4 regions of the Streptomyces liliiviolaceus genome follow, and region 1 is predicted to be linked to each of the others. Evidence: riboswitches for the same ligand, from Rfam matches in the RefSeq annotation. Region 1 holds a riboswitch; each other region holds the start of a gene.
What was found. A riboswitch is a leader RNA that binds a small molecule or an ion and turns the genes downstream of it on or off. The one in region 1 is predicted to bind cobalamin.
Positions count from the first base shown of each region.

Region 2: another riboswitch for cobalamin. It lies ahead of J8N05_RS17485 (cobalamin biosynthesis protein); the one in region 1 lies ahead of metE (5-methyltetrahydropteroyltriglutamate--homocysteine S-methyltransferase).
Region 3: another riboswitch for cobalamin. It lies ahead of J8N05_RS38490 (ABC transporter substrate-binding protein); the one in region 1 lies ahead of metE (5-methyltetrahydropteroyltriglutamate--homocysteine S-methyltransferase).
Region 4: another riboswitch for cobalamin. It lies ahead of J8N05_RS24070 (CbtB domain-containing protein); the one in region 1 lies ahead of metE (5-methyltetrahydropteroyltriglutamate--homocysteine S-methyltransferase).

Region 1 is NZ_JAGPYQ010000001.1:5,696,645-5,702,388, reverse strand. Features, by position in the region: gene J8N05_RS24810 (AraC-like ligand-binding domain-containing protein) at 1-888, opposite strand, end outside; gene metE (5-methyltetrahydropteroyltriglutamate--homocysteine S-methyltransferase) at 1,098-3,416, opposite strand; cobalamin riboswitch at 3,582-3,799, opposite strand; gene J8N05_RS24800 (SDR family NAD(P)-dependent oxidoreductase) at 3,830-4,609, opposite strand; gene J8N05_RS24795 (maleylpyruvate isomerase N-terminal domain-containing protein) at 4,767-5,420, opposite strand; gene helR (RNA polymerase recycling motor ATPase HelR) at 5,558-5,744, opposite strand, start outside.
Region 2 is NZ_JAGPYQ010000001.1:3,997,495-4,003,238, reverse strand. Features, by position in the region: gene J8N05_RS17490 (serine protease) at 1-3,506, opposite strand, end outside; cobalamin riboswitch at 3,704-3,845, shown strand; gene J8N05_RS17485 (cobalamin biosynthesis protein) at 3,962-4,924, shown strand; gene J8N05_RS17480 (cobyric acid synthase) at 4,921-5,744, shown strand, end outside.
Region 3 is NZ_JAGPYQ010000002.1:711,239-716,982, forward strand. Features, by position in the region: gene J8N05_RS38470 (SixA phosphatase family protein) at 1-26, opposite strand, end outside; gene J8N05_RS38475 (hypothetical protein) at 23-796, opposite strand; gene J8N05_RS38480 (ABC transporter ATP-binding protein) at 843-1,730, opposite strand; gene J8N05_RS38485 (FecCD family ABC transporter permease) at 1,727-2,755, opposite strand; gene J8N05_RS38490 (ABC transporter substrate-binding protein) at 2,752-3,792, opposite strand; cobalamin riboswitch at 3,860-4,046, opposite strand; gene J8N05_RS38495 (TIGR03767 family metallophosphoesterase) at 4,262-5,744, shown strand, end outside.
Region 4 is NZ_JAGPYQ010000001.1:5,529,535-5,535,278, forward strand. Features, by position in the region: gene J8N05_RS24055 (CoA transferase subunit B) at 1-367, shown strand, start outside; gene J8N05_RS24060 (histidine phosphatase family protein) at 477-1,085, shown strand; gene J8N05_RS24065 (CbtA family protein) at 1,103-1,870, opposite strand; gene J8N05_RS24070 (CbtB domain-containing protein) at 1,890-2,108, opposite strand; cobalamin riboswitch at 2,145-2,275, opposite strand; gene J8N05_RS24075 (enoyl-CoA hydratase/isomerase family protein) at 2,349-3,404, opposite strand; gene J8N05_RS24080 (PRC-barrel domain-containing protein) at 3,607-3,963, opposite strand; gene J8N05_RS24085 (hydrophobic protein) at 4,213-4,374, opposite strand; gene J8N05_RS24090 (response regulator) at 4,493-5,185, opposite strand; gene J8N05_RS24095 (sensor histidine kinase) at 5,182-5,744, opposite strand, start outside.

The DNA.
Region 1 (5,744 bases):
GAACCCCCACCTGGCGGCGATCGCACCGATCGGCCGGGTGGCCAGCCGGGCATCGGCGAGGTCGCGACGGCACTGCTCCAGGCGGCGCTCACGGACCCAGCCGGCGACGGTGTGCCCCTCCTCGTGGAACAGCTTGTGCAGATAGCGCAGCGAGATGTTGTGCGCCGCGGCGATCACGTCCGGAGCCAGGCACGCATCGCCCAGGTTCTCCCTGATGAAGGCATGGATCCGGGCCATGAGCGCGCGCCGCACGGTGTGGGCCGGCACCGCGCTCCGGGCGTCCAGCGCGTTGGCCAGCGCGGCCGTCAGCACATCGAGGGTGAGGGTGGACAGCCTGGCGGTGTCCGCGGGGCTGAGTTCCCTCATGTGCCGCGCCAGTTGCATCAGGAAGTGCGAGGACAGCGCCCCGACACCCGTCCCGCCCGGGATGCGCACCGCGCTCAGCCGCCGCAGATCCCGGTGGGGCAGCGGAAGCAGGGAGCGGGGGAAGCGCAGGAGCAGCAGCTGCTGGCTCCCCTGCGCCTCCGGCGTGAACCCGGCGAGGTAGGGGCGGGAGGGGTCGAACAGCATCAGGTCCCCGACCCCGAAGTCCGTGCACCGGCCGTCCTGGGTGATCCTGCCGCCGCCGCGTACGATGCAGCCCAGCTTGAACACCTCGGGATCCGCCTGGCGGATGAGCTTGGGCGTGCGCTGCACCGAATGCGCCAGCGTGGTCATCAACGTGGCCTGCACCGGACCGAGTTGGCTGATGCCGACCTGCGCCCGGAACGCGCCCGCCACCCGCCGGTCGCAGTGTGCCTCGTAGGGCACCCAGAGCCTGGAACTCACCTCGCGCCAGAAGCCGAACCTCTCCTCCTGCGGTACCTCCGCGGTACTGACCACGTCCATGACTCACCCCCGTGAGGTCCGCGCCCCGTCACCAGCGCGGACTGCTGTCCGGTGACCGTGTCGTCCCGCCCTGGCCGGGCGGGCACCGGCACGTTCAGGTGTAGCAGCTCCCGGATCGTTCGAGTCAGGCATTTTGGCCACAGCCGAATAGCCCTGGTACGGGCCGGGAGCCAGGGGCCTGCGCCCGTGCTCCCGGCCCGCCGCGTGGATCAGGACTCGGACAGCTCCGTGCGGATCGTGCGGGCCGCGGCGACCAGGTTCTCCAGGGACGAGCGGGTCTCGGGCCAGGCCCGGGTCTTCAGGCCGCAGTCGGGGTTGACCCAGAGGCGCTCGGCGGGGATGGCCTCAAGTCCCTTGCGCAGCAGGGCCGCGGCCTCGTCCCGGCTGGGCACCCGGGGCGAGTGGATGTCGTACACACCGGGTCCGGCTTCGCGCGGATAGCCGTGTCCGGCCAGTTCCCGGGCCACCTGCATGTGGGAGCGGGCCGCCTCCAGGCTGATGACATCGGCGTCCAGGTCGTCGATGGCCTGCACGATGTCACCGAACTCGGCGTAGCACATGTGCGTGTGGATCTGGGTGTCCGGGCGTACGCCGCCGGTGCTGAGGCGGAACGCCTCGGTGGCCCACGCCAGATACGCCGGGCGGTCGGCGGCGCGCAGCGGCAGCGTCTCGCGCAGGGCGGGTTCGTCGACCTGGATGACCGAAGTCCCGGCCGCCTCAAGGTCGTTCACCTCGTCGCGCAGGGCGAGGGCGACCTGGCGGGCGGTGTCGCCGAGGGGCTGGTCGTCGCGGACGAAGGACCAGGCGAGCATGGTGACGGGCCCGGTCAGCATGCCCTTGACCGGCTTGGCGGTGAGCGACTGGGCGTACGTCGTCCAGCGCACCGTCATGGGTTCGGGGCGGGAGATGTCCCCGGCCAGGATCGGCGGGCGGACGTACCGTGTGCCGTAGGACTGGACCCAGCCGTGCTGGGTGGCGAGGTATCCGGTGAGCTGTTCGGCGAAGTACTGCACCATGTCGTTGCGTTCGGGCTCGCCGTGCACGAGCACGTCGAGGCCGGTCTTCTCCTGGAACGAGATCACCTCGCCGATCTCGGCCCTGATGCGCTCCTCGTACCCGGCCGTGTCGATCCGTCCGGCGCGCAGGTCGGCCCGCGCGGCGCGCAGTTCCGTGGTCTGGGGGAACGAGCCGATGGTGGTGGTCGGCAGCAGCGGCAGGCCGAGGTGGGCGCGCTGGGCCGCGGTCCGCTCGGCGTACGGCCGGGAGCGGCGGGCGTCGGCGTCCGTGACGGCGGCGGCCCGGGCCCGTACGGCGGGGTCGCGGGTGATCGCGGATCCGGCGCGGGAGGCCAGGTCGGCCCGGTTGGCGGCGAGTTCGGCGGCGATCGCGCCGGTGCCGCCCGCGAGCCCCTTGGCGAGGGTGACGATCTCACCGGTCTTCTGCCGGGCGAAGGCGAGCCAGCGGCGGATCTGCGGTTCGATGTCGCGTTCCGCGGTGGCGTCGAGGGGGACGTGGAGGAGGGAGCAGGAGGCGGCCACATCGACCCGGTCGGCGAGCCCCAGCAGGGTCCCGAGCGTGGCGAGGGACGTCTCCAGGTCGTTGACCCAGATGTTGCGGCCGTTGACCACTCCGGCGATCAGACGCTTGCCGGGCAGCCCGCCCACGGCGGCGAGCGCGTCCAGGTTGGCGGCCGCCGCCTCGGTGAAGTCCAGCGCCAGACCCTCCACCGGGGCCTTGGCCAGCACCGGCAGGGCGTCGCCGAGCCGGTCGAAGTACGACGCGACCAGCAGCTTCGGGCGGTCGGTCAGGGCGCCCAGGTCACGGTAGGCGCGGGTCGCCGTGTTCAGCTCGGCGGGTGTGCGGTCCTGTACAAGGGCGGGCTCGTCGAGCTGGACCCACTCGGCCCCCGCGGCGCGGAGATCGGCGACGATCTCGGCGTACACGGGCAGCAGCCGGTCGATGAGGGTGAGCGGGTCGAAGTCGGCGGCGACACCCGGCGCGGGCTTGGCGAGCAGGAGGTAGGTGACGGGTCCGACGAGGACGGGACGGGCGGTGAGCCCGAGCGCGAGGGCTTCCCTCAGCTCCGCGACCTGCTTGCCGGAGTCGGCCGTGAAGACGGTGTCCGGGCCCAACTCGGGCACCAGATAGTGGTAGTTCGTGTCGAACCACTTGGTCATCTCCAGCGGCGCCACGTCCTGGGTGCCGCGCGCCATGGCGAAGTAGCCGTCGAGCGCGTCGGCCTCGACGGCGGCGCGGTGGCGTGCGGGGATCGCGCCGACCATGACACCGGCGTCCAGGACGTGGTCGTAGTACGAGAAGTCACCGGTGGGCACCTCGTGGACGCCGGCCTCCGCCAGCTGCCGCCAGTTGGCCCGGCGCAACTCGGCGGCGGTGGCCCGGAGGGTGTCGGCGTCGACCCGGCCCTTCCAGTAGCCCTCGACGGCCTTCTTCAGTTCCCGGTTCTGTCCCTGGCGGGGGTAGCCGTACACGGTGGCCCGTGCCGCCGCGGCTGCGGACTGCGCTGTCACGGAAATCTCCTTCGCGAGATATCTCCCTGGGATCCCGGGACGGGACGCGAGCGCGAAGGGGTGACGGACCGGACGGACTCCGACTTGCGCGCAGAGCGCGGTCGTCCGCTCGGTCAAGTACGCCGACCCGCCCACGAGGTCACCGGGATCTCCGCGCACGAATGGTTCGCGCACGGGCAGTTGGCAGGTCTTCGGACTCGCGGGCACGCCCTCCGTCCGGAGGACACCTACTGGCCGTCGCTTCCCAGACCCGGCCGGGCCCAGTGCGTGTGACGGCGGTCGTTCCCACTCACCGCTGCGGGGCAGTCCCGGATTCCCACCGGGTTCCCTCTTGCGACGCACCCGCCTGGCGGACGGGGCGAACCAGCTGCACCGGCCACCCTACGGGGCGCGGCCCGGTCGTGGAAAACTTTTCAGTGCACGGAGAAGCCGCCGTCGACGAAGACCGACTGACCGGTGACGTACGCGGAGGCGGCGCTCGCCAGGAAGACCGCCGCGCCCGCGAAGTCCTCCGCGAGGCCGTTGCGTCCGACCATCGTGCGCGCCGCGAGGGCCGCCACCTTCTCCGGGTCGGACGACAGACGCCGGTTCAGCGGCGTCATCACGAAGCCCGGCACCAGCGTGTTGACGGTGACCCCGGACGGCGACCAGGCCTCCGCCTGCGAGCGGGCCAGGGACTCCAGCGCCCCCTTGGAGACGCCGTAGGCACCGCTCTGGACGAAGGCGCGGTGGGCCTGCTGCGAAGTGACATGGATGATCCGCCCGAAGCCCCGCCCGGCCATGGCCGGGCCGAAGCGCCGGCCCAGCAGGAAGGGCGCGTCCAGGTTCAGGGCCATGGTGGTGTCCCAGACCTCGTCGCTCAGCTCACTCATCGGCGGCCGGAGGTTGATCCCGGCGCAGTTGACGAGGATGTCGGGCTCACCGAAGGCCTCGACCGCCTGCTCGGCGGCCTCCCGCACCCCGTCACGCGTACCGAGATCAGCGCTGACCCGGGCCGCACGGCAGCCCAGCGCACTCAACTCCTCCACCGTCGCCGTCAGTTCCGCTTCCTTGCGCGCCACGACGACGACGCTCGCCCCGGCGCGCGCCAGCGCCTCGGCGATGCCCCGCCCGATGCCGGAGCTGCCACCGGTCACCAGGGCGACCCGGCCGTCCAGCGAGAACAGTTCTGAGAGGTAGCGCTGCGAGTCCATGGCGGCACCCTAGAAGGGCACAGCCGGGAGCGCACCGGCGGGGGTGCGCTGCGGCCGTGCGGCGAACGGTCCAGGTCAGGACCTTGGCCCCGGGCGAGGAGCGTGTCCCGGCGGGGCTGCCGACTGGCCGGACTCCGTACGCGCCCCGGGTGGCCGCTCAGCCCAGTACGAGCGGCAGTCGTTCGGCGAGGGTGCCCAGCGCGGTCTTCTCCGCGTCGGTCGGCGTCCGCCGTCCGGTGCCGATCAGCAGCGCTGCCTTGTCGGAGAACGAGGGCGGGAACGCGGTCCCGGCGATCTTCTCCAGCGACGCGCGAGCTGCGGCCAGGGTCTCGGCGGGCGGCCCGCTGGTCGAGGCCAGCCGGGAGATCAGGTCGAGGTGGTGCAGGGTCGCTTCGAGGACGTACACGGACAGGTAGTCGCCGACGGTCAGCACCTCGTCGCGGGTGCCGACGCGGGCCGTGGGATCGGCGAGTCCGGCGGCGCGGCCCGCCGCGGAGCCGACGTCGTCGAAGTGGAACTTCAGCAGCTCCGGTTCCCCGTACGCGGCGGCCAGCCGGGGGATCAGCGCGTCCAGCGGATCCTCACCGGCCGGGGTCCCGTCGAGCTGCCAGTAGGTGACCGCGTTCACGGTCGGTTCGGTGTCGGCGGGGGTGACCAGGGTGATCAGGATGTCCTGGGCGTCGATGACCAGGTGGCACACCAGATCCCGCACGAGCCACCCCGTGCAGCCGGACGGCTGCTCGAAGTCCTCGTCCGGCACTTCGGCGACCGCCGTGCGCAACGCGGTCCAGGCGAGCGAGAAGAGATTCACCGCGGCACGGTATGCCGGAACATGACGACGGACAAGCGTATGCGGCGTATACGGACAAACGTATGCGGGGTTCGGCGGGGTCCTCGCGATCACCGGGCGGTGAGCGCCACTCGGCGATCGCGAGGACCCCGCCGGGCTCAGTCCGAGGTGAGGACGACCAGTTGCCGGGTCGCCCGGGTCATTGCGACATAGCGGTCGACCGTTCCCGCGACGCCCGTCCCGTACGACTGCGGGTCGACGAGGACGACCAGGTCGAATTCGAGCCCCTTGGACAGTTCCGGGGTCAGCGACCGGACACGAGGCGTGGCCCGGAACGTCGGATCG
Region 2 (5,744 bases), 1.7 Mb from region 1:
CTGACCGTGATGTCGTCCGCGGTGAGCTCCGCGGACAACGGCTTGCGGCGCAGTCCGTCGGCATCGCTGATGGCGATGTAAGGGGGACCCATCGAAGTACCGTCGGAGTCGACGGGCGCCGTCAGGAGCGCGACGATCGCCCGGTTGTCGGGTGCGTAGTCCATGGCGTCGGTGGAATCCGCGCTCCCGAGGGGATACCGCGTGGCATGCGTGCGGAACTCCAGCAGATCCTGGCCGAGCGCGAAGTAAAGGGCAGGCGCCGCCGATCCCCTGCGCACCACGGCGGAGGAATCAATCGCAGGAGCAGGCAGCAGAGCCGAGTAGCGCCGCCCGGTCACCAGGTCGTGGATCACGCTGAGCTGCACATCGGGTTTCCCCGCACGCATGGAGTCGTGCACCCCTTCCTGGGTCAGGAACTGGCCAGTGGCGTCCGTGGTGAAGGCCTCAGCCCTGAGCAACCGAACCTTGCCCGGGGTCTCCCGTGGTGTGGTAAGTCGCGACCGCCACACCCGGTCGGCTTTCCGTTGGGTGGCCAGCGTCCTGCCCCCGCCGACGAGCGTCCCGTCCTCCAGACCCGATTGTTCCGTCGCGACACGGCCGGTCGACACGTCGCCGGTCCGCACGGCGTAGAGCGCCTCCGCCCCGTCCTCCGTCTCCCTGCCGGCGACCAGCGTCAGCCGATCGGCCCGGTCCGACCGCAGGGCCGTGTCGTACACGCACTCCCCCGGCTTCAGCATGCCGTCGGGCGGCGCCTGTCCCGGTCCCCCGACCTCCTTGGTGTCGACTTCGACCAGACGTATCCAGGTGTCCAGCCCATCACAGGTTTCCGTGGGCCCGCCGACGAAGTGCAGCAGCCGGCGTCCATCTGCCGAGAAGTCCAGCGTCGCCGTCCGGGCCGCGGTTCTGTCCGGGCTCCATGTCCACGCCAGCGGCTCCTCGGCAACGGCCCGCTCCCCCTCCCCCACCTCCCAGATCCGCACCGCCCCGTCCGGCCCCCCGGCCGCCACCTTCGTCCCGTCGTCGCTGACGGTCACCGCGTCCGCCAGGGGCGGCGCTCCGGGCAGCGGGGTGGAGCGGATGTCATGGCCGCCCAGGCCCGACACCACGTACACCCGGATGCCCCGCGGCCCGTTGTGCAGGACGGCCATGCGGTGGCCGTCGGCCGAGGTGGCGGTCGACCGGACGTCCCCCGCCGGGAAGAGCCGGTGCACGGACTCCAGTGCGGACAGCGGCAGTTCATGGCGCATCAGCGCGGCCCTGGTCTGCGCCGTGTCGCTCGTGCGGGCCGCCGCGAGGGCCAGCAGGGCCGCGTCGACCGGGCTGTCGGAGAGGGCGTCGGCCTGCTCGACGAGTTTCTGCGCGGCGCTGTCGCGCCTGTCCCGTTCCTGGTCCCGGTTCAGGTCCCAGGCCACGTAGCTCAGACCCGCCGCGAGCAGCGCCAGGCAGGCCACGAGGGCGACGCCCGTGCGGCCCCGGCGCACCGATCGGCGCCTGTCGAGCCGGCTCAGGCGGATGAACTCGACCTCTTCCGAGGAGAGTTCACCTGGGCGCAGCGCGGCCATCGGCCTCGCGGCGGACAACTCCCGGCCGCGCAGCAGCAGTTCGCTCTGGCGGCCGGCCGCGTCCCACTCCCGCAGCCGTGCGCCGAGTCTGTCGTGCCAGAGCAGGAAGGCCCGTGACTCGTCGAGCCAGGAGCGCAGGGTCGGCCACTGGCGGACCAGGGACTCGTGGGCGAGCGCCACCGTCTCCCGGCCCGAGCTGTCGCGGCCGATGACGAGTAGCCGGGTCCTGGCCAACGCCTGTGCGGCGGCGCGCAGTTCGGCGGGCAGTTGCTCGAACCCGCAGGCCACCCTGGTGAACTCCCTGCCCTTGGCCGGTCGGGCGAGGCGTTCGAAGAGCCGGCGGGCGGTCGCCTCGTCGGGCCCTTCGGGCTCTTTGCAGACCTGCGCCAGCTGGTGGTCGGCGTAGCGGGAGAGGGCCCCTTCCACTCCGCCGATCTCGCGGTACGCGGCGTGCGTGAGCCGCCCGTGCTCCTGCCGCTCCCAGAGTTCGGCCAGGGCGAACTCGACGAGTGGCAGAGCGCCCGGTTCGCTTCCCGCGTCGGCGACGACGAGTTCGGCGAGGCCCGGCTCGAACTCCACGCCGGGGATGCCGTCGACCGGTCTGCGGACGATCTCGTCCAGTTGGCCGGGGGTCAGCGGGCCCACCATCTGGACCGTGCCGCTCAGTTCCTGGGCCCGTCCTCCGGCGACGAGTTCCTCCATCGACGCGGAGCGCAGGGTGGCCAGCACGCGGAGGCTGCCGCCGCCCGGCCGGGTCGCCCGGGTCATCGGCAGCAGGGTGTCCAGGAGCGCCCGGGCCTCGTCGGGGCGCGTGCCCACGGTCTCCTCGAACTGGTCGAGGACGATGACATGCCCGGCCGTGCCCGCCTGTTCCAGAATGCGGGCGCCCTCCAGGACGGCTCTCTCCAGGACGGTTCTCTCCGTCGCACGGTCCTCGGGCACTTCCCACGCCGGGCCGTGACGGGACCCGGGCGCGGCGGGGAACTGCCGGTTCAGCGCCGCCGCGAGCGCCGTCACCGGGTACGTGTCCGGCTGCCCCACGAAGTCGGTGACCGTGTAGCCCGAGGCGCGCAGCAGAGGCAGCACACCGGCGCGTACCAGCGACGACTTGCCCACGCCCGAGGCCCCCACGACCGGTACGAAAGGGGTGGTGCGGACCGCCGCCGCGATGCGCTCGCTGTCGGCGTGCCGGGCGAAGAAGACCGGGGCGTCCTGCTCCCGGAACGGTTCGAGTCCTCGGAACGGGCTGGCCCTCAGCGAGGGGTCGAGGCCCAGCAGCAGCGCGGCGGGGATGAGGTACGCGGTCGTCGCGCCGGAGCCCCGGTCCGCGGCGACGGTCATGCCGACCACACCGCCCTGCTCGGTGTCCCACACCGGCGCCCCGCTGAACCCCTGCCCGATGGCGGGCCCGTGGAACGCCTCCCGGGCCTCCATGGACGTCCAGCCCCTGCCGACCGGCGCCCGGAGCCGCCCCTGCACCCAGACCCCGTGGTCGCCGGTGCGCCGCGGGAAGCCCAGGACGCGGAACGGGTGGTCCCACACGGCGGCGCCGCCCGCGAAACGGACCGGCGCGGTTCCGGGGACGGGCACCCCGCACCCCCCGCCGTCCCCGCCGTCCCTGCCATCCCTGCCGTCCCCGCCATGTCCTCCTTCCAGGGTCAGCAGCGCGATGTCACCGCCGCCGTCCTCGCCGACCGGCCGCCAGTGGACGACCCTCGCCCGCAGCGGCGGGGAGGCGGCCGGGGACAGCAGCGGGAAGTCGACCGTCACCGACGGTTCCGGAGGCAGCGGATCTGTCTCCTCCGTACCGAGGGTGCGGGCCACGACGTGCGCGCAGGTGCACAGCGTTCCCTCCGCGATCAGGAACCCGCTGCCGGTGACCTCACCGTCCTCGGTGCGGAACCGTGCGATACCCCGGGTCAGTCCGTCGTCGACATGCGCCACTGCTCGGCCCCTCCCCGTGCGCCGCGCGACTCAGGCTCATGTCTCGCATGTCACGGACAGTGATCGCAAGGGTGGGGGCGAGAGTCCCTTCCCCACGCGCGATTCCACGTCCGCGGCGACCGGTCCGCGGGGAGGGCCCGTCGGTGGATGTGGGTCTCAGCACACTCTCCCGTCGCAGGTCAACAGCAAGTTGACGGGTGTTCTCGGACCGTGGTGGACTGCCGAGGCCATGTACGTCGGCAGAAGAGGAAGCCGGTGCGAATCCGGCGCGGTCCCGCCACTGTTACCGGGGAATCGATCCCCCCGGGAGCCAGGAACTCTCGCCGTCGGTCTCGTCGAACCAGGGCGTGGACACCCTGAGTGAGGACATATCGCCATGCGCGCCCACCTGTTGTGGACCAGTGTGCCCGGGCCCGGCACCGGGCTCTCGCCCGATGCAGCGGCGGGCTGAACCGATGCGAGCCGATCGCGTCTTCGCGTACGGCGCCGCCGCCGGCCTCCTCGCCGACCTGCTGCTCGGCGATCCCCGCCGAGGGCATCCGGTCGCCGCGTTCGGGCGGGCCGCGGGAGCCGTCGAGCGGGCCCTGTGGCGCGACCACCGGGGATCGGGGGCGCTGCACACCGCCGTGTGCGCGGGCGGCGCCGTCTGTCTCGCCGTGGCCGCCGAGCGTTCCCTGCGTACCTCCGCCGTCGCCTCCGTCGCTCTGACCGCCGCCGCCACCTGGGCCGTCGTGGGCGGGACCTCGCTCGGCCGTGAGGCGCGGGCCGTCGGCGGGGCGCTGGCCGCCGGGGACATCGAGGTGGCCCGCGAGCGGCTGCCGCATCTGTGCGGGCGCGACCCGCAGGCGCTGGACGCCGACGGGATCGCCCGCGCGGTCGTCGAGTCGGTCGCCGAGAACACCTCCGACGCCGTCGTGGGCGCCCTGGTGTGGGGCGCGGTCGCGGGCGTACCGGGACTGGTCGGGTTCCGGGCCGTCAACACGCTGGACGCCATGGTCGGGCACAAGTCGGCCCGTCACCGGCGGTACGGCTGGGCCTCCGCCCGGCTCGACGACGTGGTGGGGTGGCCCGGGGCCCGGCTGACCGCCGCCCTCGCCGCCGTCGCCGGGGGGAATCCACGCGGGGCCGTCACCGCCTGGCGCGCCGACGCCGCCAGGCATCCGAGTCCCAACGCCGGGCCCGTGGAGGCCTCGTTCGCGGGGGCGCTCGGGGTACGGCTCGGCGGCACGCTCTCGTACGCGGGACGGGTCGAGCACCGGCCCGTGCTCAACGGTCCGGGGCGGGCCGTGGGGGTCGGGGACATCGAGCGGGCCGTCCGGCTCTCGCGCCGCGTGAGCGTGCTCGCGCTGGGCGCGAGTGTCGCCGGACGGCTGCTCGCCACGTCATGGGTGCCGAAGGCGAAAGGGCGTACGTCATGAGCGGGGGAACGGGCGGGAGGCCCGGCGGCGGACCGGGTGGCGGGCTGCTCGTCGCCGGTACGACCTCCGACGCGGGCAAGAGCGTCGTGACCGCCGGGATCTGCCGGTGGCTGGTGCGTCAGGGCGTGAAGGTCGCGCCGTTCAAGGCGCAGAACATGTCGCTGAACTCGTTCGTGACAAGGGAGGGCGCCGAGATCGGACGGGCGCAGGCCATGCAGGCGCAGGCCGCCCGCGTGGAGCCCTCCGTGCTCATGAACCCCGTCCTGCTCAAGCCGGGCAGCGACCGCAGCAGCCAGGTGGTCCTGATGGGCAAGCCCGTGGGCGAGTTGAGCGCCCGCGGCTATCACGGCGGACGCCAGGAGGCGCTGCTCGGGACCGTGCTGGACTGTCTGGCCGAGTTGCGGGGCACGTATGACGCGGTGATCTGTGAGGGGGCGGGCAGTCCCGCCGAGATCAATCTGCGGCGCACCGACATCGTGAACATGGGGATCGCGCGGGGCGCCCGGCTGCCCGTGCTCGTGGTGGGGGACATCGACCGCGGCGGGGTGTTCGCCTCGTTCTTCGGGACGGTGGCACTGCTGTCGCGCGAGGACCAGGAGCTGGTCGCCGGGTTCCTCGTCAACAAGTTCCGCGGGGACGTCTCGCTGCTGGAACCCGGCGTGGACATGCTGCGCGGGCTCACCGGGCGGCACACCTACGGCATCCTGCCCTTCCGGCACGGGCTCGGCATCGACGAGGAGGACGGGCTCAGAGTGTCCCTGCGGGGAGCGGTGCGCGAGTCCGAGGTCTCCTCCCCCGTCGGCGAGGACATCCTGCGGGT
Region 3 (5,744 bases), on a different contig from region 1:
GGGCCCGCTCCGGCGCGCGCGATCACGCCGGAGCCCCGCGGCCGATGTCCCGGGTCAGCTCAAGGCCGAGCAGCCGGTCGGCGTAGGCGTACGTCTCGAAGCGGGCCCCGTCCGGAACGGTCCCCGACGTCTCCACCTTCCGCAGCACGCCCAGGACGGCGGGCACGTCGAGGTCGTCCTCCCAGGCGGCGCGCAGCTGTTCCCGCACGGGGTCGGGGATGGGACCCGAGGGCCGGGTGGCCCAGGTGGCGACAGCGCCCCGCCAGTGCTTCAACTGGTCCTCGGCGTCCGCGAGATCGGCGGCGTCGAGCCGCAGCTCCTCGGCCCGGGGTCGGGCGAGCAGGGCGAGGCGCAGGGCGGACGCGCTCTCGTCGTCCTGTGCCACCGAGCTCCCGATGTCGGCCGGGGCGACCTCGACGCGCAGCACGCCCGCCGCCTCGTCGGCAGTGCTCGCACTGCCGGGCGGCCCGTCGGTCCGGGCGCGCACGCTCAGCACCTGAGCCTCGCCGAGGCCGAGACCGGGGCCGGGGCCGCTGTCCCGTTCGTCCTCGAACGGCCGGATGCCGAGCGTCCGGGCCCGGGCGCGGAGGTCCGCGCGTCCCTCCGTACCGGTCAGCACGGTCCACACGGGCGTCCCGCCGATCTCCAGGGCCCGTACGAGGACGTCGGCGGTCAGGAGCACGCGCAGGCCGGTGGCGTCGGGGCGCTCCACGCGCGCCTCGACGCGGGTCAGGCCCCGGCGGGCCGGGGTGGCGGTGACGGGGTCGCCTGTTCGGGCGTCGGTGATACGCAGCACGGGCTGAGCGTAGGCGTGCGAAGGGCCGCGCGCAGGGATGCCGCCATCATTCCGGACACGCGTTCGCGAGTTCCTGGGGTGCGGGACGGCTCACGGTGCCCAGGAAACGCACGTGCGGCCGACCGCCGACGCCGTCGGCGCCGTCGCGGGTGACGGCGGTCCGTACGCCGTACACCTCGGCGATGAGGTCCTCGGTGAGCACGTCGCCCGGTGTCCCGGCGGCCACCACGCGTCCCTCGCGCAGGACGACGAGCCGGTCGCAGTACATCGCCGCGAGGTTGAGGTCGTGCAGGGCGACGACGCTGGTGACCGGCAGCGAGGTGACGAGGTTCAGCAGGTCGAGCTGGTGCTGGATGTCGAGGTGGTTGGTCGGTTCGTCCAGGAGGAGTTCGCGGGGTTCCTGGGCGAGGGCGCGGGCGATCTGCACGCGTTGGCGTTCACCGCCGGAGAGGGTGTGCCAGGACTGGTGCGCGCGGTCGGCGAGGCCGGTGCGGTCGAGGGCGTCGCGTACGGCCTTCTCGTCGGCCGGTGACGGGGGTGTCCAGGCGCGGCGGTGCGGGGTGCGGCCGAGGCGTACGACGTCCAGGACGCTCAACTCGACCTGCGTGTCGACCTGTTGCTCGACCACGGCGATACGGCGGGCGATGTCGCGGCGGCCCAGTTCGCCGAGTGGACGGCCGTCGAGGGTGACCACGCCCGAGGCGGGGGCGAGGACGCCGGAGAGCAGGCGCAGGAGCGTGGACTTGCCGGAACCGTTGGGGCCGAGGAGGCCGACGGTGGTGCCGGGGGCGGGGCTGATGCTGACGCCGTCCAGGATGACGCGCCCGTCGGCGGTACGGGTGACACGGTCGGCCCGGAGGCCAGCACCCTCGGCGGTCTCGGCGGTCTCGGCGGTCTTGACATGCTCGGTCGTCTCGACGTGCTCGGTCGTCATCGTGTCCTCCGCGTCCGGTACAGCACCAGCACGAACACCGGTACGCCGATGAGTGAGGTGACCACGCCCACGGGCACCTCCTGGGGGTCGAGCACGGTACGGGCCAGGGTGTCCACCCACACCAGGAACACCGCCCCGGCGAGGGCGGCGACCGGCAGCAGCCGGGCGTGGCCGGAACCCACCAACGCGCGGGCGGCGTGCGGCAGGACGAGACCGACGAAGCCGATCGCGCCCGCCGAGCTGACGAGCGCGGCCGTCAGCAGCGCGGTCACGCACAGCAGCACCAGCCGGGTGCGGGCCACGGACACCCCGAGGGTCGCGGCGGCGTCCTGGCCGAAGGCGAACGCGTCCAGCGTGCGCGCGTACGCCAGACAGACCGCCAGTGCGACCACCAGGACGGCGAGGCAGACCCAGACGTCCGTCCAGCCGACCCCGCCCAGTGAGCCGAGCAGCCAGAACAGCACCCCTCGGGTGGTCTCGGCGTCGGCGGCGGTCATCACCACGAAGGAGGTGAGCGCGGAGAAGAGCTGCATCGCGGCGACACCGCTGAGCACCACCCGGTCCGTCGTCCCGCCGAGGGTGTGGCTGAGCAGCAGCACGAGCCCGAACGACAGCAGCGCGCCGAGGAACGCGCCCGCCGAGACCGACACCAGGCCGCCGCCCGCGCCGAGGACGACCACGACGACCGCGCCGGTCGAGGCACCGGAGGACACCCCGAGGACGAAGGGGTCGGCGAGCGGGTTGCGCAGCAAGGACTGCATGACCGCGCCGCACACGGCGAGTCCGGCCCCGCAGACGGCGGCCAGCAGGGTGCGCGGCAGGCGCAGCTGCCAGACGATCCCGTCGCGGATGGGGCTCAGTTCCGTACTCCCCCACCCCAGATGGGAGGCGACCACGGACCAGACGTCGGCGACGCGGATGTCCGCGGGACCGATGGTGATCGCGACGGCGACGGAGGCGACGAGCAGTGCGGTGCCGGCCGCGCAGAGCAGTCCCACGCCCGGCCGTGCGATACGGCGGGTCACCCCTTGAGCCCGAACTCCCGCAGGGCGGCGGCCACTTGTTCGACGCCCTCGACGGTGCGGATGGTCGGGTTCATGGCCTGCCCGCTGAGCAGGACGTACCGCTTCTTCTTCACGGCGGTCATGTTCTTGGTGACCGGGTCGGACTCCAGGAACTCGATCTTCTTCTGCGCGGACTCGGCGGTCTGCGACTTGCGGGTCAGATCGCCGATGACGAGGACGTCGGGGTCGCGGTCGGCGACCGTCTCCCAGTTGATCTGGGGCCATTCCTCGTGGGTGTCGTCGAAGACGTTCTTCGCGTCGAACGCCCGGGTGATGATGCCGGGGGCGCCGCAGCAGCCCGCCATGTAGGGCGACTCGGAGTTGGCGAACCAGTACAGGAGGGAGACGTCCGAGGCGTCGATGCCCGCGGTGGCCTTCTTCATACGCTGCTGGAGCTCGGCGACCAGCTTGTCGCCCCGCCCCTGCACGCCGAACACCGCGGCCAGGTCACGTATCTCGCCATAGATCGCGTCGATGCCGAGGGGCTTCTTGCGGGCGCCGTCGCCGTCCCCGGTGTTGTCCTTGCCCGCGCAGTCGGAGGGCGAGACGTACGCGGGTACGCCGAGCTTCTCGAACTGCTCGCGGGTGGCGACGCCTCCCTTGCCGAGCGTGGACACGAACGAGGCGGCGACGAAGTCGGGGTCGGCGTCCAGGACCCGTTCGAAGGACGGGTTGTTGTCGGCGATCCGCTTCACCTGCGCGTCGGCCTTCTCCAGGCCCTTCATCACCGGGTCGGTCCAGGTGGCGCTGCCGGCCATCCGGTCGGCGAGGCCCAGCGAGAGCATGATCTCGGTGGTGCCCTGGTTGAGGGAGACGGCCTTGCGCGGCGGGGACTCCACGCGGACGGTGTGACCGCAGTTCTCCAGGGTGACGGCTGCCGCGGAGTCCTTGCCGGCCGAGCCGGTCGAGCCGGACGAGTCGGCGCCGCCGCAGCCGGTCAGCAGAATGACCCCGGAGACGAGCAGGGCGGCAGGGCGGGTGGGGCGTGCGATGGGCACGGAAGTTCCTCAGACGTCGAGGGCTCGAACGCGGAGCCCGGTCGTACGGTGCTCCCCCGCCGTCTCGGGACCGCGGAGGCCGCCAGCAGGTCTTCGGACTCGGGTTCACCCGGACGAGGCGCCTTCCCGGACCGTCGATCCGGTCCAGTGGCCGATGCCCCGCCCGTCACCCTCACCGCTGCGCGTCAGCTCCGGATTTCCACCGGATTCCCTGACCCACGTACATGGGTTCGACTGGCTTTCGCAAGCTATCACGGCGGCTTTCACGGCCGTGCGGCAGTGCGGTGGGGGGCGGCGGGGGCTCGGTGAGGGCTCTACGGGGACGCGGCGGGGATGTCGGTCTCCGTCGCCCGTTTCGTACGTTTCTCCTGTTCCGGCGGTGTTCACGGCGGCGCCACGCCCCTGCCCCCGCGGACTGAATGAGTGGTTCCGTTCAGCGCGTCGCCCGCAGGCACCGGAGGACCGACCCATGCCGCAGGACCAACCCACGACCGGAACCGCCGGAGGGGACACGGCCGAGGGGCACCTGTCCGCCGGGGAAGCCGCGGCCGCCGTCGACCGCCGTCGCTTGCTGCTCGTCTCCGGCACCCTCGCGCTGGCGGCGGGGGCGACGGCGGCAGCGGGAGCGGCGACCCTCGTCCCGCCGCGGCGCCCCGGCTCCCCCACCGCACCCGTCGCCGCCGAGCAGGTCGTCCCGCGGGCGGCCCGCGCCACCCGGCGGCCGGCGCCTTACGCGGCCACCACGCTGGAGACGACCGCCCGGCTGAGCGGAAGCCCGCGCTCCGGCACCTACCGCCGACTGGTCCCGGGCCCCGGCCTGCCCCTGGTCGTACGGGAGGAACTCGCGCCCGCCGCCACCGGCCGTCCGGACCGGCGGACCCCGCTCGCGTGCTTCGTCCAGTTCACCGACCTGCATCTGACCGATGTGCAGAACCCGCTGCGCACGGAGTTCCTGCGCTCGGGCGGAGCCGCCGCGTGGCGTGCCCAGGAGGCGCTGACCGTGGCGGGGGCGGTCGCGCTCGTGGAGCAGGTGAACGCGCTCGGCGAGGGCCCGCACACCGGTCTGCCGCCCGCGTTCGTGATGACCACCGGTGACAACGTCGACAACAACTCCGTGCTCGAACTCGACTGGTTCCTCACGCTGATGAGCGGAGGCCGGATCACCCCCGACTCCGGCGACCCGACGGCGTACGAAGGCGTCCAGGACTCGGGGCTCCCCCTCTACTGGCATCCGGAGGAACCGGCCCTGCGCGACCTGGACAAGCGGCGCGGACTGCCCGCCGTCCCCGGCTTCCTCACGGCCGCGCGAAGGCCGGTGACCAGCCCGGGGCTCCGCATCCCCTGGTACTCGACGGTGGGCAACCACGACGATCTGCCCGGCGGCTGCCTGTCGCCCGCGCTCGGCGACTTCGCGACGGGCTCCCGCAAGCTGCTGTCAGTCCCCGACACGGACAGGGCCGCCTACGCGAAGGCGCTGCGGACCGGCGACGACCCGAAGAGCGAGGTGCTCGAAGCGATCCTGCGACGGCACGCCCGCTCGGCGCGGACCGTGACGGCCGACGAGCGGCGCCGGCTGTGCAACCCGCACGAGTATCTGGCCGCGCACCTCGAACCCGGGCGGACGGGGGCGGGGCCGGTCGGTCACGGCTACACGCAGAACAGCCTGGACGGCGACCGGATGTACTACTCCTTCCGGATCGCCGAGAACGTCATCGGCGTCAGCATCGACACGACGTACCGCAGCGGGCACTACGAGGGATCACTGGACACCGACCAGCTCCGCTGGCTGGAGCGGACCCTCGCCGCGCACAGCTCCCGGTCGTACGACGCCGACGGCCGCCTCGTACGCAACCCCGGGGCCGACGACGCCCATGTGCTGGTCTTCAGCCACCACCACAGCCCGAGCATGACCCGCCGTCCCGACGCGGCCCGTTCGGAAGAGCGGCGGCACG
Region 4 (5,744 bases), 170 kb from region 1:
CTTCGGCATGATCCGCGGCGGTCACATCGACACCGCCGTCCTCGGTGCCATGCAGGTCTCCTCGACGGGCGACCTGGCCAACTGGAGCGTCCCAGGAAAGATGATCAAGGGGATGGGGGGTGCGATGGACCTGGTCCACGGAGCCCGCCGGGTGATCGTGCTGATGGAGCACACCGCCAAGGACGGGACGCCGAAGCTCGTCGACACCTGCACGCTGCCGCTCACCGGCCGCGCCTGCGTCCATCGCGTCATCACCGATCTGGGTGTCTTCGACATCGCGGCGGACGGGCTGAGCACCGTGGAGAGGGCGCCCGGCGTGACGGCGGGAGAGGTGGCGGCGCGGACGGGGGCGCCGATGAGGCGCTGACCGGACGCATCAACCGACTACATAAAGCGCACGCAATGATCGCACGCAGCCGGGCGGTAGCATCCGCCAGCATGGACATGCTGAGCAATCCGACGCGGGAAGCGGGCACATGACCCACCGCATCACTTTCGTCTCGCCCGCGACGAGTTCGGCACTGCGTGAGGCACGCTTCGACGACGGGGGTTCGATCGACGCCGACGGGGAGGCGCGCGCCCGTGCCGCGGCCGGCTCCCTGCCGTCGGCCGCGCGCGTCGTGGTCTCTCCCTCGGTGCGTTGCCGTGAGACGGCCGCCGCACTCGGCCTGGGCACGGCGAAAACGGCGGAACTGGCGGAGTCGGCGGAGTTGGCGGGACTGGACGTGGGGCGCTGGCGCGGCCGTACGCTCGCCGAGGTCGGCGCGGCCGAACCGGAGGCCGTGGCCGGTTGGCTCGCCGATCCGGCCTCCGCACCGCACGGCGGGGAGTCCGTGGCGGACTTCTGCGGCCGGGTGGCGCGCTGGCTGGAGTCCTCTCCCGACACGGACGGCCGTACGCTCGCCGTCGTCGAACCGGAAGTCGTACGGGCCGCGGTGACGCACGTGCTGGCGGCGCCCGCCGCGGCCTTCTGGCGGATCGATGTACCGCCGCTGACGTCCACCACGATCAGTGGACGCGGCGGCCGGTGGAACCTGCGGCTCGGGCAGCCGCTGGAGGCCGCCGGAGCGGGCGCGGACCGGTGAGTCCGCGCGGCCGCCGGTCAGTGCGGGGCGGGTGCCGCCGCACTCGCCGCCGATGCCGTGGCGGGTTTCGGGTGGAGCAGCCGTTCGGCCAGTTCGCCGAAGACGAGCCCGAAGCCTGACCAGAGCGTGATCTGCAGGGCGAGGGCGGAGAGCCTGAACCGCCAGAGCAGGGCGGCCGGGAAGTCGCCGGGGACCTCGTTGACGGTGGGCAGGAACGCGTACGCCAGTCCGATCAGGACGACGAAGCCGAGAACGGCGACGACGGTGGCGTACCAGGTGCCCAGTTTCGGTGCGAGCCGCTTGCCGACGATCACCGCGGCGACCGCGAGGAGCACGGCCAGCACCATCATGAGGAGGTACAGGGTGGTCCGTTTGCCGATGGTGTCGGGGTCGCCGACCGCGGGCGGGTTGGCCGGGTACTTCAGGAACGGCACGACGTAGACGGCGAGCAGCGCTGCGCCCGAGAGCAGCAGTGCCGTGGCACGGGCGCCGAAATTGCCGACGCGGCCGAGGGCGAAGCAGTAGGCGAGGGCGGTGATGCCGCCGAAGGCCACCCCGTAGATCAGTACGCCGGTGGCGAGGCCGGCGGTCGACTGCAGGCTGCGGGAGACGAGTTCGACCTCGTGCCCGTGCTCGTGCGCGGCGGCGTGGGACTCCTCGAAGCCGATGGCGCTGTCGACGTTCGGCTCGCCGAGGAAGTAGGCGACGATCAGGGCGAGCACGCCGGCGGCCAGACCGGCGAGCATGCCCCGCACGAGCAGGTTTCTTACCGTTGCGGAGTTCATGGGTGTGCGGGGCCCCTCGTCAGTGGCAGGGGAAGCCGAGCAGGTGACGTGCGTCGTGCACCCATTCATGGACGTTCTCGCCGGAGACGACGGAGGTGGCGCCCTGCTCGGCGCCGACGAAGTACAGCAGGACCAGCATCAGGACGCCGATGAAGACCGCCCAGGGAGCGATGTCCTTCAGCGGCAGTTTGGCGGGCACGACGGGGGTGGTGCTCGGCGGGGCGACATGCTGCGCCATGACGGGGCCTCCTCTGGGAACTCGCGTCCCATCTCGGTGGTGCACAGGACGACGGCCCCGGGTCTGACTCACGGTGCGCTCCCCTCAGGGGAGTCACACCGTTCACAGTGGCGCGACCGTGCCGGTTTCCCACCGGCTTCCGTGCTGCCGTCGTCGGTATCGAAGTGACGCTACCGCTCGACGGGTGCATGCCCAAGACCAGGAGCCGACAAGAACCTGCTCACACCGAACGTTTACCTGTCAGCGCCCCAGCTCCAACTCCGGCCCGTGCTTCCCCAGCGGCTCGAAGAAGCGTGCCACGTCGGTGGTGGTGACCTCGGCGAGGGTGGGGGGTGACCAGCGTGGGTTGCGGTCCTTGTCGATGACCTGGGCGCGGATGCCCTCTACCAGGTCGGGCGTGGTCAGGGCCGCGCAGGAGACGCGGTACTCCTGCTCCAGCACGCGCTCCAGGGAATCCAGACGCCCGGCGCGGCGCACAGCCGCCAGGGTGACCTTCAGTGCGGTGGGCGACTTGGCGAGCAGGGTCTGCGCGGTCTCCTTCGCCGCCGGATCGCCGTGGTCGAGCAGCCGTTGGACGATCTCCTCTACCGTGTCGGCGGCGAAGCAGGAGTCGGTCCACTCCCGCTGCCCGGCCAACTCCCCTTCCGGCGCGGGCCGCGCATGCCGGTCCAGCGCTTCCCTCACGGGCAGTTCCGCGAGGTCGGCGGTGAAGCGCGGAAGGGCGCCGGACGGTACGCAGTGGTCGGCGAGTCCGCACAGCAGGGCGTCCCCGGCGCCGATCGCAGCGCCCGTCAGCGCGAGCCGGGTGCCCAGTTCGCCCGGGGCGCGGGAGAGCAGGTAGGTGCCGCCGACGTCGGGCACGAAGCCGATGCCGGTCTCCGGCATGGCGATCCTCGACCGTTCGGTGACGACCCGGACGCTGCCGTGCGCGGAGATGCCGACGCCCCCGCCCATGACGATGCCGTCCATGACGGCGACGTACGGCTTGGACCAGCGGGCGACACGGGCGTTGAGGCGGTACTCGTCGCGCCAGAACGCGGCCGCGGCGCTGCCGTCCCCGTCGCGGGCGTCGTCGTGGACGGCACGGATGTCGCCGCCCGCGCACAGGCCGCGCTCCCCCGCTCCGGTGAGGACGACCGTCTCCACCGCGGAGTCGTGCTCCCACGCGGTCAGCGCCTCGTCGACGCGCCGCACCATGGCGTGGTCGAGGGCGTTGATGGCTCTCGGGCGGTTGAGGGTGATGTGGGCGGCCCGGCCGGCCGTGTGCAGCAGGACGGACTCTTCGCTGCCGGTCATCCGCATACCTCCGTCAGACCGCGGGCCACGATGACACGCATGGGTTCGTTGGTTCCTTTCGGGACGCGATGGTGCGATGGACGCTCACGTCACGGGCGATCTTCTCAATACCGTGTCCGGCCGGGCGGTCCGGGGCAGCGCGACGGCCCCGGGACTCGTGGAGGAGTCCCGGGGCCGTCGCGTGATGCGGTACGGGTCCGGCTCAGATCTGCGGGCCGCCCGTGCCGTAGTACGTGCCCAGTTCGTCGCGGTAGCCCTGGTCGCCCAGGTGCTTGTCGCGGTCGAACTCCGGAGCGTCCTTGATCTGCTGCTTGGTGCGGTCGACGATGATCCTCTGCTCGCCCTGGTCGATGCTGACGACCGTGCTGGCGGGAAGCAGGACCTCCTTGCCGAAGATCCACACACCGGTGTCGACCACCAGGTAGGCGTCACCGACGTCGTCGGAGTGCTTGTCGACCTTGCCGATACTGCCGTCCGTGGCCTCGACCTTGTAACCCGTCAGGTCCACACCCGCCAGACGACCCGCGGTCGACTTGTAACCCCACACATTTTCAGTCACGCGAAAACAACTCCTCCGGTAAACAGAGTAAAGCGGACAGCGGGATAACCCACCGGCCCTCTCTTTTTCCGTACGTCGTGCACGGCGATTTCCGTAACCGCCGTCTTCGCGGCGGGTGCCCCTTGTCCGGGACTTCACGCACCCGATGCGGGCCGGGATTCTCTCCGATCTTCCGGAGAGGCACGCGCTGTCCCCGTATCGGGAACCCAGTGCCGCCACACACCGTCCGAGCTGGGCCGATGCGGTGGGCTACCAGCGGTACCAGCGGCCGCTCCCACCCTTCGGGCGGGCGACGAAGCCGATCAGCCACAGGACCAGGACGACGATCGCGACCCACCACAGAATTTTCAGCGCGAAACCCGCGCCGAACAGGATCAGGGCCAGCAGAAGAACAAGAAGCAGGGGAATCATATTGGTTAACCTCCGGAGCACCGAGTGCCCAGGTGATCTCTATCCACGCACACGAATTCACGGGTCGCGCACATTCCACCGCAGACACACGACCGGGCTTCCGCCTCCGAGGCGGCGCTCAGTCGTGGGCGCCGACCAGGCCCACCCGGTGGGCCAGTACGACCGCCTGGACCCGGTCCCGCAGGTCGAGCTTGGTCAGGATGCGGGACACGTACGTCTTGACGGTCTCGCGGCTGATGACCATCCGGTCGGCGATCTCGGTGTTGGACAGGCCCTCGGCGATCAGCTTCAGCACCTCCGTCTCGCGCGGCGCCAGAGCGGCCAACGCCGGTGCGGCGGGGTCCCGTTGGGGTCGGCGGAGCCGGTCGGCGAACTTGCCGACGAGTTGCCGGGTGACGGCGGGCGCCAGCAGCGACTCTCCCGCGTCGACCGTCCGGATGCCGTGCACCAGATCGCGCGGGGGCGAGTCCTTGAGCAGGAAGCCGCTCGCTCCGGCCCGCAGTGCCTCGTACACGTACTCGTCGAGGTTGAAGGTGGTGACGACCAGGACCCGCATCGGATCGACGACGCCGGGGCCGGCGAGCAGCCGGGTCGCCTCGATGCCGTCGAGCAGGGGCATGCGGATGTCCATCACCACCACGTCCGGACGCAGTCGTCGTGCGCTCTCCACCGCCGTGCGCCCGTCCCCGGCCTCTCCCACGACCTCGATGTCCGGCTGTGCGGTGAAGATGGTGACGTAGCCGGTGCGTACGAGTTCCTGGTCGTCGCAGACCAGGACCCTGATCGGCGCCGCCGCGCTCGGCCCGGTCACGCCTCTGCCCCGTATGCCGCGGCTTCGCCGTGTCCCGCGGACGGTATGCGCGCGTGGACGCTGAAGCCGCCGTCGGGCCGGTCGCCGGCGGACAGTTCGCCGCCGAACACGCTCACCCGTTCGCGCAGCCCGATGAGGCCGTGCCCGCCGCCCCGGCCCAGGGGTCTGCGCCGCTGGGCGGTCGTCGTGGCGGGCGCTCCCTCGGTGGTCACCTCGACCTCCACATCCTCGCGGCCGTAGTGGACCTGGACGAGCGTGCGATGGCCCGGGGCGTGCTTGAGCGCGTTGGTCAGCGCCTCCTGCACGACACGGTAGGCGGCCAGTTCCACCGCGGTGGCCAGCTCCTGCCGTTCGCCGCGCTCCGCCAGTTCCACGGGCTGTCCGGCGGTCCGGGTCTGCTCGACCAGCTCGCTCAGTCCGCCCGGTTCCGGGCCACGGTCCGGCGCGGACGGCGCGGACATCGCGGACGGAAGGCCGTCGGCGGCAGGGTCGCCGGACGCCTTCAGGACGCCCAGCAGATGCTGGAGGTCCCTCAGGGCCCGCCGTCCGGAGTCGCTGA